Linked DNA regions of Bradyrhizobium diazoefficiens. The protein of the gene in region 1 interacts with the protein of each later gene in a pairwise test. Links are inferred from orthologs where the notes say so. Each region holds a gene or a part of one and is shown in the gene's direction. Other genes may lie near its edges. The genes, in order: JJB99_RS18015 and rlmB.

Region 1 (3,278 bases):
AGTGTCGCAAAATGCGGGATAGCACCCGGCTCAGATAGCGTCCAGCCCGGATTCGCCGGTCCGGATGCGGATCGCCTCTTCGATGTTGGAGACGAAGATTTTGCCGTCGCCGATGCGGCCGGTCTGCGCGGCGCGGCGGATCGCGTCGATGGCGCGCTCGACCAGATCGTCGCCGATCACGATCTCGATCTTCACCTTGGGCAGGAAGTCGACGATGTATTCTGCGCCCCGGTAAAGCTCGGCGTGACCCTTCTGCCGGCCGAAGCCCTTGGCCTCGGTGACGGTGATGCCTTGGAGGCCGACTTCCTGAAGCGCTTCCTTCACCTCGTCGAGCTTGAATGGCTTGATGATGGCTTCGATTTTCTTCACTGCGCGCCTCCCGGCCTTTCGATCAAATAGCAACGTCTTCGTCAGGATGCGCTTTTCTCACGCACGATCGTGTCTTCGCTATGCCGGAATTCCTGACCACTCCGGCAACAACGGCCGGCCACACCCTGATAAAAGCCAGTGAGCACGACAAACCGAAGCGGCTTCCTCGAAAGCAGGGTCTATGCCAAGTTGCAAATGCCCTGATTATTGAAGCGTTATCAGCCTTTTAACGAGCATCTCTGATAGGTGGCGCCGACCGGTCCAAAATACCGAAGACTACGAAATAGGCAAACGGTTCAATATGTGTGCAGTTCGTCGTTTCATCGGGTGGGCCGGCATGGAACGTGCCTGTTGAAAAGGCGTTTGGACCAGGGAAGTGGCATGGAAATTCTGACCAACGCCGAAATGCAGCGCGCTGACCAGCTCAGCATCGCGGCCGGCACGCCCGGCTTCAAGCTGATGCTGAGCGCCGGCCAGGCCGTCGCCGAAGCCGCCAATGCGCTGGTGGAGGAGGGGCCGATCCTGATCGTCGCCGGCCCCGGCAACAATGGTGGCGACGGTTTTGTCGCAGCCGCCGAGCTCGCCGCGCAGGGGCGCGAGGTCTCGGTCATCCTGATGTGCGAGCGCGACCAGCTGCAGGGCGACGCGGCCTCCGCCGCGCGCGGCTGGAAGCATCCAGTGCTGCCGTTCAATCCGCAGGCGATCGGACGACCGGCGCTGATCATCGATGCGCTGTTCGGCGCCGGCCTCAGCCGTCCCGTCGAGGGCGAGGCGCGCGAAATGATCGAGGCGATCAACGCCAACGGTGCCGTGGTGCTTGCGGTCGACTTGCCGAGCGGCATCAACGGCACCAGCGCCGCCGTGCTCGGCGCGGCGGTGAACGCCGCCGAGACCGTCACCTTCTTCCGCAAGAAGCCGGCGCATCTCTTGCTGCCTGGCCGGATGCATTGCGGCCGCGTGAGCGTCGCCGACATCGGCATCGAGGCGTCGGTGCTGGGCGAGATCAGGCCGCAGACCTTCGAGAACGATCCGGCCGTCTGGGGTGCAGCCTTTCCGGTGCCGCGCATCGACGGCCACAAATACGCGCGGGGTCATGTGCTGGCGGTCTCGGGCGATGCGGCTGCGACGGGGGCTGCGCGGCTCGCCGCGCGCGGCGCGCTGCGGGCCGGCGCGGGCCTCGTGACGCTAGCAACGCCGCGCGATGCGCTCGCGATCAATGCCAGCGCGCTGACCGCGGTGATGGTTCGCCCTGTCGACACCGTTTTCGAATTTGGCCAGCTGCTCGAAGACAAACGCTACGACACCTGCATGATCGGCCCTGGCGCGGGCATTGGCGATCGTACCTGCGATCTCGTCCATACCGCGCTGAGCGCGCAGCGGCATCTGGTGCTGGACGCCGACGCGCTGACGAGTTTTGCCGCCAATCCCGAGCGGCTGTTCGAGTCGATCAAGACCTCGCAGGACAATGCGGTGGTGCTGACGCCGCACGAGGGCGAGTTTCCGCGCCTGTTCTCCGACCTCAGCAACAAACATCCGGGCCGCTCGAAGCTCGAGCGCGTCCGCGTCGCCGCCGAACGCTCCGGTGCGGTCGTGCTGCTGAAGGGGCCGGACACGACGATCGGCGCCCCCGATGGCCGCGCCACCATCGCCGCCAACGCGCCGCCCTGGCTCGCCACCGCCGGCGCCGGCGACGTGCTCTCCGGCATCATTGCCGGGCTTTTGGCGCAGGGCGTGCCGGCCTTCGAAGCCGCCAGCATCGGCGTCTGGATGCATGGCGAGGCGGGACGCGAGGCGGGGCCGGGCCTGATCGCCGAGGACCTGACCGAGACCCTGCCGGCAGTGCACCGGCGGATCTATGATGCGCTTGGGGTGGAGTACTGAGCTGTTGCTATGACGGGTAGGATGGGTAGAGCACCAGCGAAACCCGTTATCTCAAATTCGGCGCGATCCCGACGGGTTTCGCTGCGCTCTACCCATCCTACGACACCTCACTCCGCCGCGTACCAGCGCACCAGCCGCGGCGCGGCCCAGTCGGCCATGACGGATTCGATCAGCCATCGGCCGGGTGAGGTCGCCGCGAACGCGATACGCTGGGTCTGGCCGGGCTCGATCGCGAGCGTGTCGAGCCAGTAGGGCTTCCAGCCATCATCAAGCTTGTCGAGCAGGCGGAAATGGTGGCCGTGCAGGTAGACGATGGTGGTGGTCGGGGAGGGATTCTTCAGGGCCAGCACGACGGTCCGGCCGGTCTTGACCCGGAAGGCGGGGGCGGAGGCCGTGGAGAAGCTTGCCGTCCGTACCCAAGCGGTCTCAGGTGCGCCGAGCGCGACATCGAACCGCAGGGCGCTTTTGAGGTCGAGCTGGACAGGCAGATCGTTCGAAGGGAGCGGCCGTGGCGGCTCCAGCGGCGTGCCCCGCTCCAGCTTGCCGGAGACCGTGAGGCTCCCGACCCGGTGCGCCTCCTTGCCGTCATGCAGCAGGAATCGGGCCGATGTGGCAGCATCCACGAAGGCATCGGCCCGCGCTCCTGGGGCCAGCACCAGGGCACCATTACGGGCCGGGAACGGCTCGGCCGGCTGTCCGTCCAACGCCATCACCTGGACCTCGTGGCTTTCCAATTTGATTGCCAGAACAGAACGTTGCGAGCCGTTGATGAAGCGCAGGCGTAGCCGCTCGCCGGCCGCGGCCGAGAGTTCGAATGAAGTCTGCCCATTGATCGTATGAAGCGCCGTGGTGTCCTTGGGATCGTGGCCCGGCGGCAGCGCGGTGCCGTCCGGTCGCAGGCGCCATTCCTCGATCAGCAGAACCTCGTCACGATCGACGGCGACCCGGCTTGGCTCCCCGGCAATGATCGGAAGCGGCCGCGCTGGCTGTTTCAGATCGTCCTCGAACAGGCGGAAGTCAGCCAGTAG
Region 2 (3,217 bases), 430 kb from region 1 along the record:
AGCATCACCGCGCCGATTTCGCGATCTCCTCGCCCGAGACCGTGCTGGCGGCAATCGCATCGCGCACCAGCCGCATCCATCTCGGCTCGGCCGTGACGGTGCTGAGCTCCGACGACCCCATTCGCGTGTTTCAGCGTTTTGCGACGCTCGATGCGCTCTCCAATGGCCGCGCCGAAGTGATCCTTGGCCGCGGCTCCTTCACCGAATCCTTTCCGCTGTTCGGCTTCGACTTACGCAAATACGAGGAGCTGTTCGAGGAGAAGCTCGATTTGTTCGCCGCGCTGCTGTCGCAGAAGCCGGTGACCTGGCAGGGCAAGCTGCGCCCGCCGCTGAAAGACCAGCTGGTCTATCCACCAGTCGAGAACGACCGGCTCAAGACCTGGATCGGCGTCGGCGGCAGCCCGCAATCGGTGGTGCGCGCCGCGCACCACGACCTGCCCTTGATGCTCGCGATCATCGGCGGCGATCCCGCGCGGTTTGCGCCGTACGTCGATCTTTATCACCGCGCCTTCAAGGAGTTCGGCCGCCCCGTGCAGCCGATCGGCGTGCACTCGCCCGGCTACGTTGCCGAAACGGATGCGCAGGCGCGCGAGGAGCTGTGGCCCGACTACAAGGCGATGCGCGACCGCATCGGCAAGGAGCGCGGCTGGCCGCCAATGGGCCGCGACGAGTTCGTCAATGAGGCCGAGCACGGCTCGCTCTATGTCGGCGCGCCGGAAACGGTCGCGCGCAAGATCGCAGCGACCGCGAAGGCGCTTCGCATTTCGCGATTCCAGCTGAAATATTCGGCAGGGCGATTGCCGCACGAGAAGCTGATGAAGAGCATCGAGCTTTATGGGCGGAAGGTGGTGCCGATGGTGCGGGAGATGATGGGGTGAGACCGTCTGGGCCAGCCCGCCTACGCCGTGCGGGCCACGGCGTGACGGCCTTCGCTCGCTTCGCGCCATAGGCATTTGTGGCTGGCTTGCCGAGCCGTAGCTCGCGAAGCGAGCGAAGGCTGGTGGGGGAGGCAGGACTCGAACCTGCGAAGCCATGAGGCGGCTGATTTACAGTCAGCTCCCTTTGCCACTCGGGACACTCCCCCGCTCGACGGCAGCACAATCGGGCCGGACCTTGCCGGCGGACCGAAGACGGCCATGGAACGTGAAGGCCGCAACAGCCCGGATGGGGGCGCGACCGGGCGCGGTTATGGGCGAAGCGGTGGGGTAAAGTCAACCGAGGCGAAAAGCTAAAATCACCCCCGATCGCGCCCAAATTGCCATATTCCGGGACCCGTGACACAAGCGAGCGCATGAAGGATCGAAAATTCACCCCGAGGGGGCCCCGCGGCGGGCCTAAGCCCTTCAACAGGCCCGGAAAATCGGCAGGCCGGCTGGCTCGACGCGACCGCGATTCGGGCCCCGACGGACCCGTCATCCTCTATGGCTGGCACACCGTCAGCATGGCGCTCGCCAACCCCGAGCGGCAGATCCGCAAGCTGACGCTGACCGAGAACGCCGCAAGGCGTCTGGCGGACGAGAACATCGAGACCCGCGTCACCCCCGAGATCGTCCGGCCCCAGGAGATCGACCGTCTGCTCTCGCCCGACGCCGTGCACCAGGGCCTGCTTGCCGAGGCCGATCCCCTGCCCTCGCCTGATATCGAAGACCTCGATCAGGAAGGCATGGTGCTGGTCCTCGACCAGATCACCGATCCGCACAATGTCGGCGCTATCCTGCGCTCCGCGGCAGCGTTCGCGGTGAAGGCGATCGTCACCACCGCCCGCCACAGTCCCGAGGCGACCGGTGTGCTGGCCAAGGCCGCCTCCGGCGCGCTGGAGCTGGTGCCGATCGTTACGGTGCAGAACCTCGCGCGCGCGCTCACCGAGTTGAACGAGCGCGGCTTCCAGACCGTTGGGCTGGACAGCGAAGGCACCGACGACCTTTCGCATGTCACGCTGCGCGAGCCGCTTGCGCTGGTGCTAGGCGCCGAAGGCAAGGGCCTGCGGCAATTGACGCGCGAGACATGCAGCATCGTGGCGCGGCTCGACATGCCCGGCGCGATCAAGAGCCTCAACGTGTCGAACGCCGCCGTGCTCTCGCTCTATGTCGGCGCGAGCCGTCTCGGGCTGATGAAGCGCTAGCAAAACAAAACGCCTGCCCGCATCGCGCGGACAGGCGTCTCGATGGCTCAACCGATCAGAGATCAGTAATAGCGGCGCAGCACGCGATGGCCGCCGTAATAATACGGCGCGGGGCGACGGGCGTAGCCGTAGCGCGGACCGTAGCCGTAATGCGTGCGCGGCAGATAGCCGTAGCGCGGGCCGTAGCCGTAGCGATACGGACGGTAGTACGGACGGTGATAGGGATAGGCGACCGCAGCGGCGCGATAGCCATAGCCATAGCCGTAATCGGCGGGCGCGACGACCGCATCTTCGCGATAGGTCGGATACGGCGCGAACGCGCCCGGGCCGGTATAGGTCGGGCCCTGGTTGACGTAATAGTACTGCGTGGTCGGCTCGGCGAGACGCTCATAGGCGCCGTAGCCGTAGCCGTAACCACCGCAGCCGGTGTTGCAGCCGGAATAGACCGGGGCGACGGGCGCGCAGGCGGTGAAGCCGCAGGCCGCGGCCGGCGCGGTGGCGACGAACATCACGGCAGCCGCCGCGACCAGGCCCGAAATCATCTGACGCATTACTCTCTCCTGTTGATTTCCGTTTTGTTGGATCTGTCGCTTCTTAACCCGGCGGTCTGCCGGGGATTTCTGCGTGCGGCCGGTGACGCCGCGGATGGTCGTTGATCTCAGGCGCGAGGATCACCGGCGGCGGATCGACGGGCACGTCCATCTGCGGCGGCAGCGGTGCGGACGATGCGCCCCAACTCTGATGATAGCTCTCGGCGGGTCTTGGCAGTTTGCGGATCGCGGGCGGTTCGACCTCGAGCCGGCCGTAGCCGGGCCGCAGGCCCAGTGTCGGATAATAATGGCCGACATCATCGGGCTGCCGCTCGGCGATATAGCGCCCGCCATAGATGGTGGGCTGCACCTGGACGTTCTTGCCGAGGCCCCAGACACCCTCGACGACGCTGTAGGACGCATCGATATTGTTGATGGTAATCGGCACCCCCGGGCGGCCGGGCACGACGATGTCGAAGCCGCCGCCGGCAAACGCCGTCGCGGGCAGTCCGATCAGAAAAGCGGCGAGCGCCACAGCGCGCATGAGGATGTTCCGGTTATCCGG

The links.
Region 2: the proteins of JJB99_RS18015 (region 1) and rlmB interact in binary tests that used the Escherichia coli proteins (3 or more experiments, as listed by UniProt). The link is inferred for Bradyrhizobium diazoefficiens from one-to-one orthologs.

The regions. Positions count from the first base shown.
Region 1 is NZ_CP067100.1:3,797,257-3,800,534, forward strand. What follows is about bases 38-3,000. They hold JJB99_RS18015 (NAD(P)H-hydrate dehydratase), read left to right. Parts: upstream 38-750; coding sequence 751-2,250; downstream 2,251-3,000. Other genes in these bases: JJB99_RS18010 (P-II family nitrogen regulator), read right to left, coding at 38-369; JJB99_RS18020 (multicopper oxidase family protein), read right to left, coding at 2,358-3,000. In the rest of the region: more of JJB99_RS18010, read right to left, coding at 31-37; more of JJB99_RS18020, read right to left, coding at 3,001-3,278. UniProt on the Escherichia coli protein: Bifunctional enzyme that catalyzes the epimerization of the S- and R-forms of NAD(P)HX and the dehydration of the S-form of NAD(P)HX at the expense of ADP, which is converted to AMP.
Region 2 is NZ_CP067100.1:3,369,226-3,372,442, reverse strand. Bases 305-3,206 are described here. They hold rlmB (23S rRNA (guanosine(2251)-2'-O)-methyltransferase RlmB), read left to right. Parts: upstream 305-1,291; coding sequence 1,292-2,122; downstream 2,123-3,206. Other genes in these bases: JJB99_RS15945 (hypothetical protein), read right to left, coding at 2,717-3,196; JJB99_RS15950 (hypothetical protein), read right to left, coding at 2,185-2,673; JJB99_RS15965 (LLM class flavin-dependent oxidoreductase), read left to right, coding at 305-878. Also shown: more of JJB99_RS15965, read left to right, coding at 1-304. UniProt on the Escherichia coli protein: Specifically methylates the ribose of guanosine 2251 in 23S rRNA.